Regions from separate parts of the Streptomyces purpurascens genome, predicted to be linked through region 1. Evidence: riboswitches for the same ligand, from Rfam matches in the RefSeq annotation. Region 1 holds a riboswitch; each other region holds the start of a gene.
What was found. A riboswitch is a leader RNA that binds a small molecule or an ion and turns the genes downstream of it on or off. The one in region 1 is predicted to bind cobalamin.
Positions count from the first base shown of each region.

Region 1 (2,174 bases):
ATCTTCTTGGCGGCCGACTCGGCGGTCTCCGAGTTGCGGGTCAGATCGCCGATGACGAGGACGTCGGGGTTACGGTCGGCGACCGTCTCCCAGTTGACCTGCGGCCACTCCTCGTGCGTGTCGTCGAAGGCGTTCTTGGCGCCGAGGGCGCGGGTCATGATGCCGGGCGCTCCGCAGCAGCCGGCCATGTAGGGCGACTCGGAGTTGGCGAACCAGTACAGAAGGGAGACGTCGGAGGCGTCGATGCCCTGCGTGGCCTTCTTCATCCGCTGCTGGAGGGAGGCCACGAGCTTGTCGCCGCGGTCCTGCACTCCGAACACGGTCGCGAGGTCCCGCACCTCGCCGTAGACGGCGTCGATGCCCAGCGCCTTGTCGCGCTTGCCGTCGCCGCCGCCCGAGTTGTCCTTGCCGGCGCAGTCGGACGGGGAGACGTACGTGGGCACGCCGAGCTTCTCGAACTGGTCGCGGGTGGCGACGCCGCCCGTGCCGAGGGTGGAGACGAAGGACGCGGCGACGAAATCGGGCTCGGAGTCCAGGACCCGCTCGAAGGAGGGGTTGTTCTCGGCGATGCGCGACACCTTCGCGTTGGCCTTCTCCAGCCCCTTCATCACGGGGTCGGTCCAGGTGGCCGTGCCCGCTATTCGGTCGGCGAGGCCGAGGGAGAGCAGGATCTCGGTGGTGCCCTGGTTGAGGGAGACGGCGTGCCGGGGCGCCTTGTCGACCCGGACCTTCCGGCCGCAGTTGTCGAGGGTGGCGGACGCCTCGGCCGTGGGGGGCTTCGAGCCTCCGCAGCCGGTCATGATCAGGGAGCAGGCCGCGAGCAGGACGGCGGCACGGGCGGGTCGGGCGAGGGGCAAGGAAACCAGTCCTCAGACGTCGAGGGCCCGATCGCGGAGCCCGGTCGTACGGTGCTCCCCCGCCGCCGGCCGGCCGCGGGGGCCGCCAGCAGGTCTTCGGACTCGGGTTCACCCGGTGCGGGGCGCCTTCCCGTACGACACGAGCCGTTCAGTGGCAGAGGCCCCGCCCGTCCCCCTCACCGCTGCGCGTCAGTTCCGGATTCGCACCGGATTCCCTGACCCACGTACATGGGTTCGACTGGCCTCGGCAAGCTATCACGGAGGGGTCGGGGAATCACCGCGCACCCTGCGTCGTTGCCCGGACAGCAGCTCTTCCGCGACTCCCGAGGAGGCCGCCGGTGTACGGCGACGACGCAACGATCCGCAGGATCCTCACCGAGCTCGGCGACACCTGGGCCGTGGTGGGCCTTTCGTCGAACCGGCAGCGCGCGGCGTACGGCGTCGCCGCGGTGCTCCAGCGGTACGGCAAGCGCGTCGTGCCCGTGCATCCCAAGGCGGAGACCGTGCACGGCGAGCAGGGGTACGCGAGTCTGGCGGACATCCCCTTCGACGTGGACGTCGTGGACGTGTTCGTGAACAGCGACCTCGCCGGGGCGGTCGCGGATGAGGCGGTCGCGAAGGGCGCCGGGGCGGTGTGGTTCCAGCTCGGCGTCATCGACGAGGCGGCGTACGACCGCACCCGGGCCGCGGGCCTGGAGATGGTGATGGACCGCTGCCCGGCGATCGAGATCCCGCGGCTCGGGCCTTCATAATTGAACGCATGACCCACGCCGCCTCCACCCCTTCGAACTCCGATGCTCCGCAACACTTCCCCGTCGTCGTGGTGGGCGCCGGTCCCGCCGGGCTGACCGTCGGCAACATCCTGCGGGCCGCCTCCGTGGACTGCCTGGTGCTGGAGACCGAGACCCGGGAGTTCATCGAACAGCGGCCCCGGGCCGGGGTCATCGAGGAGTGGGCCGTACGCGGCCTGGAGAAGCGGGGCCTCGCCCGGAACCTGCTGGACCGCGCGGAGCTGCACACCGCGTGCGAGTTCCGCTTCGACGGGGAGCGGTACCGGTTCCACTACGGCGAGATGACGGGCAGTCATCACTTCGTCTACCCGCAGCCGTTGCTGGTGACGGACCTGGTGCGCGAGTACGCCGACGTGCGCGGCGGGGAGATCCGCTTCGGGGTCCGGGACGTCGAGGTGCACGACATCGACACCGACCGGCCGTCCGTGTCGTACACCTGCCCGGAGACGGGTGAACAGCGGGTCGTGCACGGCGACTTCGTGGCCGGCTGCGACGGGGCGCGCGGAGTGACGCGGGCCTCGCTGCC
Region 1 is NZ_CP108341.1:1,481,139-1,483,312, forward strand. It holds gene OHU35_RS06725 (ABC transporter substrate-binding protein) at 1-857, opposite strand, end outside; cobalamin riboswitch at 927-1,115, opposite strand; gene OHU35_RS06730 (CoA-binding protein) at 1,196-1,609, shown strand; gene OHU35_RS06735 (4-hydroxybenzoate 3-monooxygenase) at 1,618-2,174, shown strand, end outside.

Region 2 (2,174 bases), 7.0 Mb from region 1:
AGGTCGTTGATCCAGATGTTGCGGCCGTTGACGACACCGGCGACCAGCCGCTTGCCCGGCAGACCGCCCACCGCGGCCAGATCGTCCAGGTTGGCCGCCGCCGACTCCGTGAAGTCCACCGCGAGTCCCTCGACCGGCGCCTTCGCCAGCACCGGCAGGGCGTTCCCGAGCCGGTCGAAGTACGAGGCGACCAGCAGCTTCGACCGGTCGGTCAGGGCTCCGAGGTCGCGATAGGCGCGCTCGGCGGCGATCAGCTCGGCCGGGGTCCGGTCCTGGACCAGGGCCGGCTCGTCCAGCTGGACCCACTCGGCGCCCGCCGCGCGCAGGTCGGCGAGGACCTCGGCGTACACGGGCAGCAGCCGGTCCAGGAGCGTGAGCGGCTCGAAGTCCGCGGGCACCCCCGGGGCGGGCTTGGCGAGGAGCAGATAGGTGACGGGGCCGACGAGGACGGGGCGCGCGGTGTGGCCGAGCGCCAGCGCTTCGCGCAGCTCGGCGACCTGCTGGGACGAGTCGGCGGTGAACACCGTGTCCGGACCCAGCTCGGGCACCAGGTAGTGGTAGTTGGTGTCGAACCACTTGGTCATCTCCAGCGGCGCCACGTCCTGCGTGCCACGCGCCATGGCGAAGTAGCCGTCCAGGGCGTCCGCCTCGACGGCGTCCCGGTGGCGGCCGGGGATCGCGCCGACCATGACGGTGGTGTCCAGGACGTGGTCGTAGAACGAGAAGTCGCCCGTCGGGACCTCGTCGATGCCGGCGTCGGCCAGCTGCCGCCAGTTCGAGGCACGCAGGTCGGCGGCGGTGGCCCGGAGGGCGTCGGCGGTGACGCGGCCCTTCCAGTAGCCCTCGATCGCCTTCTTCAGTTCCCGGTTCTGGCCCTGGCGGGGGTAGCCGTACACGGTGGCCCGTGCTGCCGCGGCTGCGGGCTTGGTGGTCACGGAGATCTCCTTCGCGAGACGAATCCCTGAGATCCCGGCGACGGGACGAGAGCGCGAAGGGGTGACGAACCGGACGGTGACGACCTCGCGCGGCACAGCGCGGTCGTCCGCCTGGTAGGTACGCCGACCCGCCCTCGAGGTCACCGGAATGTCCGCGCACGCATCGTCCGCGCGCGGGCAGTTGGCAGGTCTTCGGACTCGCGGGCACGTCCTCACCATGTGAGAACTCCTACTGGCCGTCGCTTCCCGGGCCCTTCGTGGGCCCAGTGCGTATGACGGCGGTCGTTCCCGCTCACCGCTGCGGGGCAGTCCCGGATTCCCACCGGGTTCCCTCTTGCGACGCATCCCGCCTGGCTGACGGGGCGAACCAGCTGCATCGCCAGCCTATACACGGGAAGGCCGCGGAAGCGACCCTCAGCCGCCCCTCACCGGCCGCCCCGCCGCCAGGGCGGCCAGCTCGTCCGGGGTGCGCGGGCCGGGTGCCGAACCGGTCAACAGCCCTTGCGCGCGCAGGAGGTCCGCGGCGGCGGCACCCCACGGCAACCGCAGTCCCGCCTGCCGAAGGAGATCGGTCCGGGCCAGTGCCGTGGGCGCGGGAGCGATGTGCACACCGTCCGGGGTGAGGAGCGCCGCGTCGTCGGCCCAGCGCAGGGCGAGATCGACGTCGTGGGTGGCCATCACCACCGTGGTGCCGTTCGCACGCAGCCCGTCGAGCGTCTCCAGAAGCCGTTCCTGGCCGTCGGGGTCGAGTCCGGCCGTCGGCTCGTCGAGGACGAGGACACGCGGCCGCATGGCGACCGCGCCTGCGATGGCGGTCCGCTTGCGCTGCCCATAGGAGAGCAGATGGGTGGGCCGGTCGGCCAGTGCGGTGATGTCCAGGGCGGCGAGCGCCTCCGCCACCCGCGCCCGTACCTCCGTATCGGCCAGCCCGAGGTTCAGCGGCCCGAACGACACGTCCTGCTCGACGGACGCCGCGAACAGCTGGTCGTCCGGGTCCTGGACCACGAGCTGGACGGTCGTCCGCAGCCGGGTCAGGCCCTTGCGGTCGTACGTCACCGGCTGCCCGTCGACCGTCAACCGCCCCTCGTGCGGCCGCAGTCCGCCGCTGAGCAGCCGCATCAGCGTGGTCTTGCCACTGCCGTTGCGGCCGAGCAGCGCGAGCGCGCGCCCCTCGCGGATCTCGAAGTCGAGGCCACTGAGCACGGCCGGGCCGTCCTCGTAGGCGAAGGACGCGCCCCG
Region 2 is NZ_CP108341.1:8,457,628-8,459,801, forward strand. It holds gene metE (5-methyltetrahydropteroyltriglutamate--homocysteine S-methyltransferase) at 1-935, opposite strand, end outside; cobalamin riboswitch at 1,101-1,322, opposite strand; gene OHU35_RS38390 (energy-coupling factor ABC transporter ATP-binding protein) at 1,350-2,174, opposite strand, start outside.
Region 2: another riboswitch for cobalamin. It lies ahead of metE (5-methyltetrahydropteroyltriglutamate--homocysteine S-methyltransferase); the one in region 1 lies ahead of OHU35_RS06725 (ABC transporter substrate-binding protein).

Region 3 (2,174 bases), 7.0 Mb from region 1:
GGCACGCCACAGCCGGCGGGCGGGCACCCCGGCCGGCCCCAGCAGCACGGACACGGCCGTCACGAGCACCAGGGCCGCGCCCGGCCAGGGCGGCAGCGAGATGGCCAGCACGGTGAGTCCCAGACCGAGCACGGCCTTGTCCACGGGATGGCGGCGGCGCCAGCGACTGCTGTGCGCCGCCGCGTCGATCGGCAGCACGCGGCTCAGGCCCTTTCGGCCGTGGACTCCTCGGCGGTGCCGGCTGCCGCACTGTCGGCGTCCCGCTCCCGCGCCTGCCGCTCACCCTGCCGCCGGCCCCGGCGCAGACCGAAGTAGTAGGCGAGGACACCGGCGCCGAGGGCTGCCTGGAGGGAGAACAGCGCCGACTCGATCTCACCGGACGGCGGTTCGTACAGCGGCGAGAACCAGGGCTTGTAGTCCGGCTCGATCTCGGTGATCGCCGTCTCCGCCTCACCGTCGGCGCCCGTGAACGGCTCCTCCTTGTGGTCGCCGAGGCCGAGTGCGAGCGGCAGTACGGCGAGCGCGGCCACGGCGAGCAGCAGCAGGAGGTTGATCTTCGTGTTCTTCTTCATCGGGCGGCCACCTCGGTCTCGGTCCCGGACTGCTTCTTGGCGAGGAGCACGCCCAGCCGGGTCAGTTCGCCCTTGCTGGACTGCACCAGCAGCCGCATCACGAGCACCGTCAGCAGCCCCTCGCTCACCGCGAGCGGGATCTGGGTGACGGCGAAGATGGTGCCGAACTTGCCGAGCGCGCCCACGAACCCGCTGCCCGGGTCGGGGAAGGCGAGCGCCAGCTGCACGCTGGTGACGCAGTACGTGGACAGGTCGGCGAAGAACGCCCCGAAGAAGACCGCGACCATCAGCGGCACGTCGTACCGCCGCAGCAGTTTGTACACGGCGTATCCGGCCCAGGGCCCGACGATCGCCATGGAGAAGACGTTGGCGCCGAGCGTGGTCAGACCGCCGTGTGCGAGCAGCAGCGCCTGGAAGAGCAGGGTGATGGTGCCCAGCACCGCCATGATGGGTGGCCGGAAAAGGATGGCTCCCAGGCCCGTTCCGGTGGGGTGGGAGCAACTGCCGGTGACCGACGGCAGTTTCAGAGCGGACAGGACGAACGTGAAGGCACCGGAGGCACCGAGGAGCAGGGTGCTCTCGGGGTGCTCGCGCACTTCACGGGTGAGCGACCGGACCCCGTGGACGACGAACGGCGCCGACGCGACGCCCCAGGCGACCGCGTGTGCCGGCGGCAGAAATCCCTCGGCTATGTGCATGGCTCAGCAGACCCTCTCCAGCACCTCGTGGATGGTTGACGCGCCTTGGCCGGTCTCCTGGCTTACGGGTACCACCGCCCGTACTCCGCCTTCCCGGGTCACAAGGACCCAGTGGCTGCCCGTGAGGGCCGGAGCCGGACTTCCCGATTCACAGTGGCGAGGGCCGCACCGGCATCACACCGGCTTTCCCGTTCACCAAGGCGTGGTGACAGTAATGCCGAGATAAGGACGATGACAAGCCACCCGAGGGGGCGCGAGAGGGGGCGCGCGAGGGGGCGACCGCTCGCACGGCGGCGCAGGGCCGCTCAGTCGTCGCCCCCGTCGTCATCGTCGTCGCCGTTCTCCCAGGTCTGACGGGGCTTCTCCTGCCGGGGTTTGTCCGCCTTTCGCGGCGGGTCGGCCGTCTCCTGCGCCGGAGCCGTGGGGCTGGGGGTCGCTTCGACCGGGGTCGGGGGAGCGGGTGCGTTGGTGGACGGGGTGATATCGGCCACTGTGCCGGCGGCCGGAGCGGTCGCGTCCGGAGCCGTGCCCGCCGCCGGAGCGGAGGAGAGGGGCGAGGCGGAGCCGGCGGACGGCGTGGCGGCGGGGCTGCTCGCGGAGGGGGACGCGTCGGGTTCCGTGCCCTCCGTCGCGGTGTCGTCGGGCGAGAACCACAGCATGCCGGCGAGCATCGCGGCGGCGAAGAGTGCCGCCGCGGCGATCGTCGCGGCCGCTCTGCGCCGGTTGTCGTTGCCGCCCCGGGGTGCGGCGCGACGCGCACGACCGGTCTGGGCCGTGCGGCCGGTGCGCAGCCCCGGGGCGCCGGGCAGCGCGTACGTGGCCGGGTTGCGGGTCTCGGTGGCCGGATACGGCCTCGGCGCGGCGGACGTCACCGGGGGCGCGGCGTCCGGCAGCGGCTCGGGCA
Region 3 is NZ_CP108341.1:8,460,377-8,462,550, forward strand. It holds gene cbiQ (cobalt ECF transporter T component CbiQ) at 1-198, opposite strand, end outside; gene OHU35_RS38400 (energy-coupling factor ABC transporter substrate-binding protein) at 204-572, opposite strand; gene OHU35_RS38405 (energy-coupling factor ABC transporter permease) at 569-1,270, opposite strand; cobalamin riboswitch at 1,300-1,507, opposite strand; gene OHU35_RS38410 (serine/threonine-protein kinase) at 1,576-2,174, opposite strand, start outside.
Region 3: another riboswitch for cobalamin. It lies ahead of OHU35_RS38405 (energy-coupling factor ABC transporter permease); the one in region 1 lies ahead of OHU35_RS06725 (ABC transporter substrate-binding protein).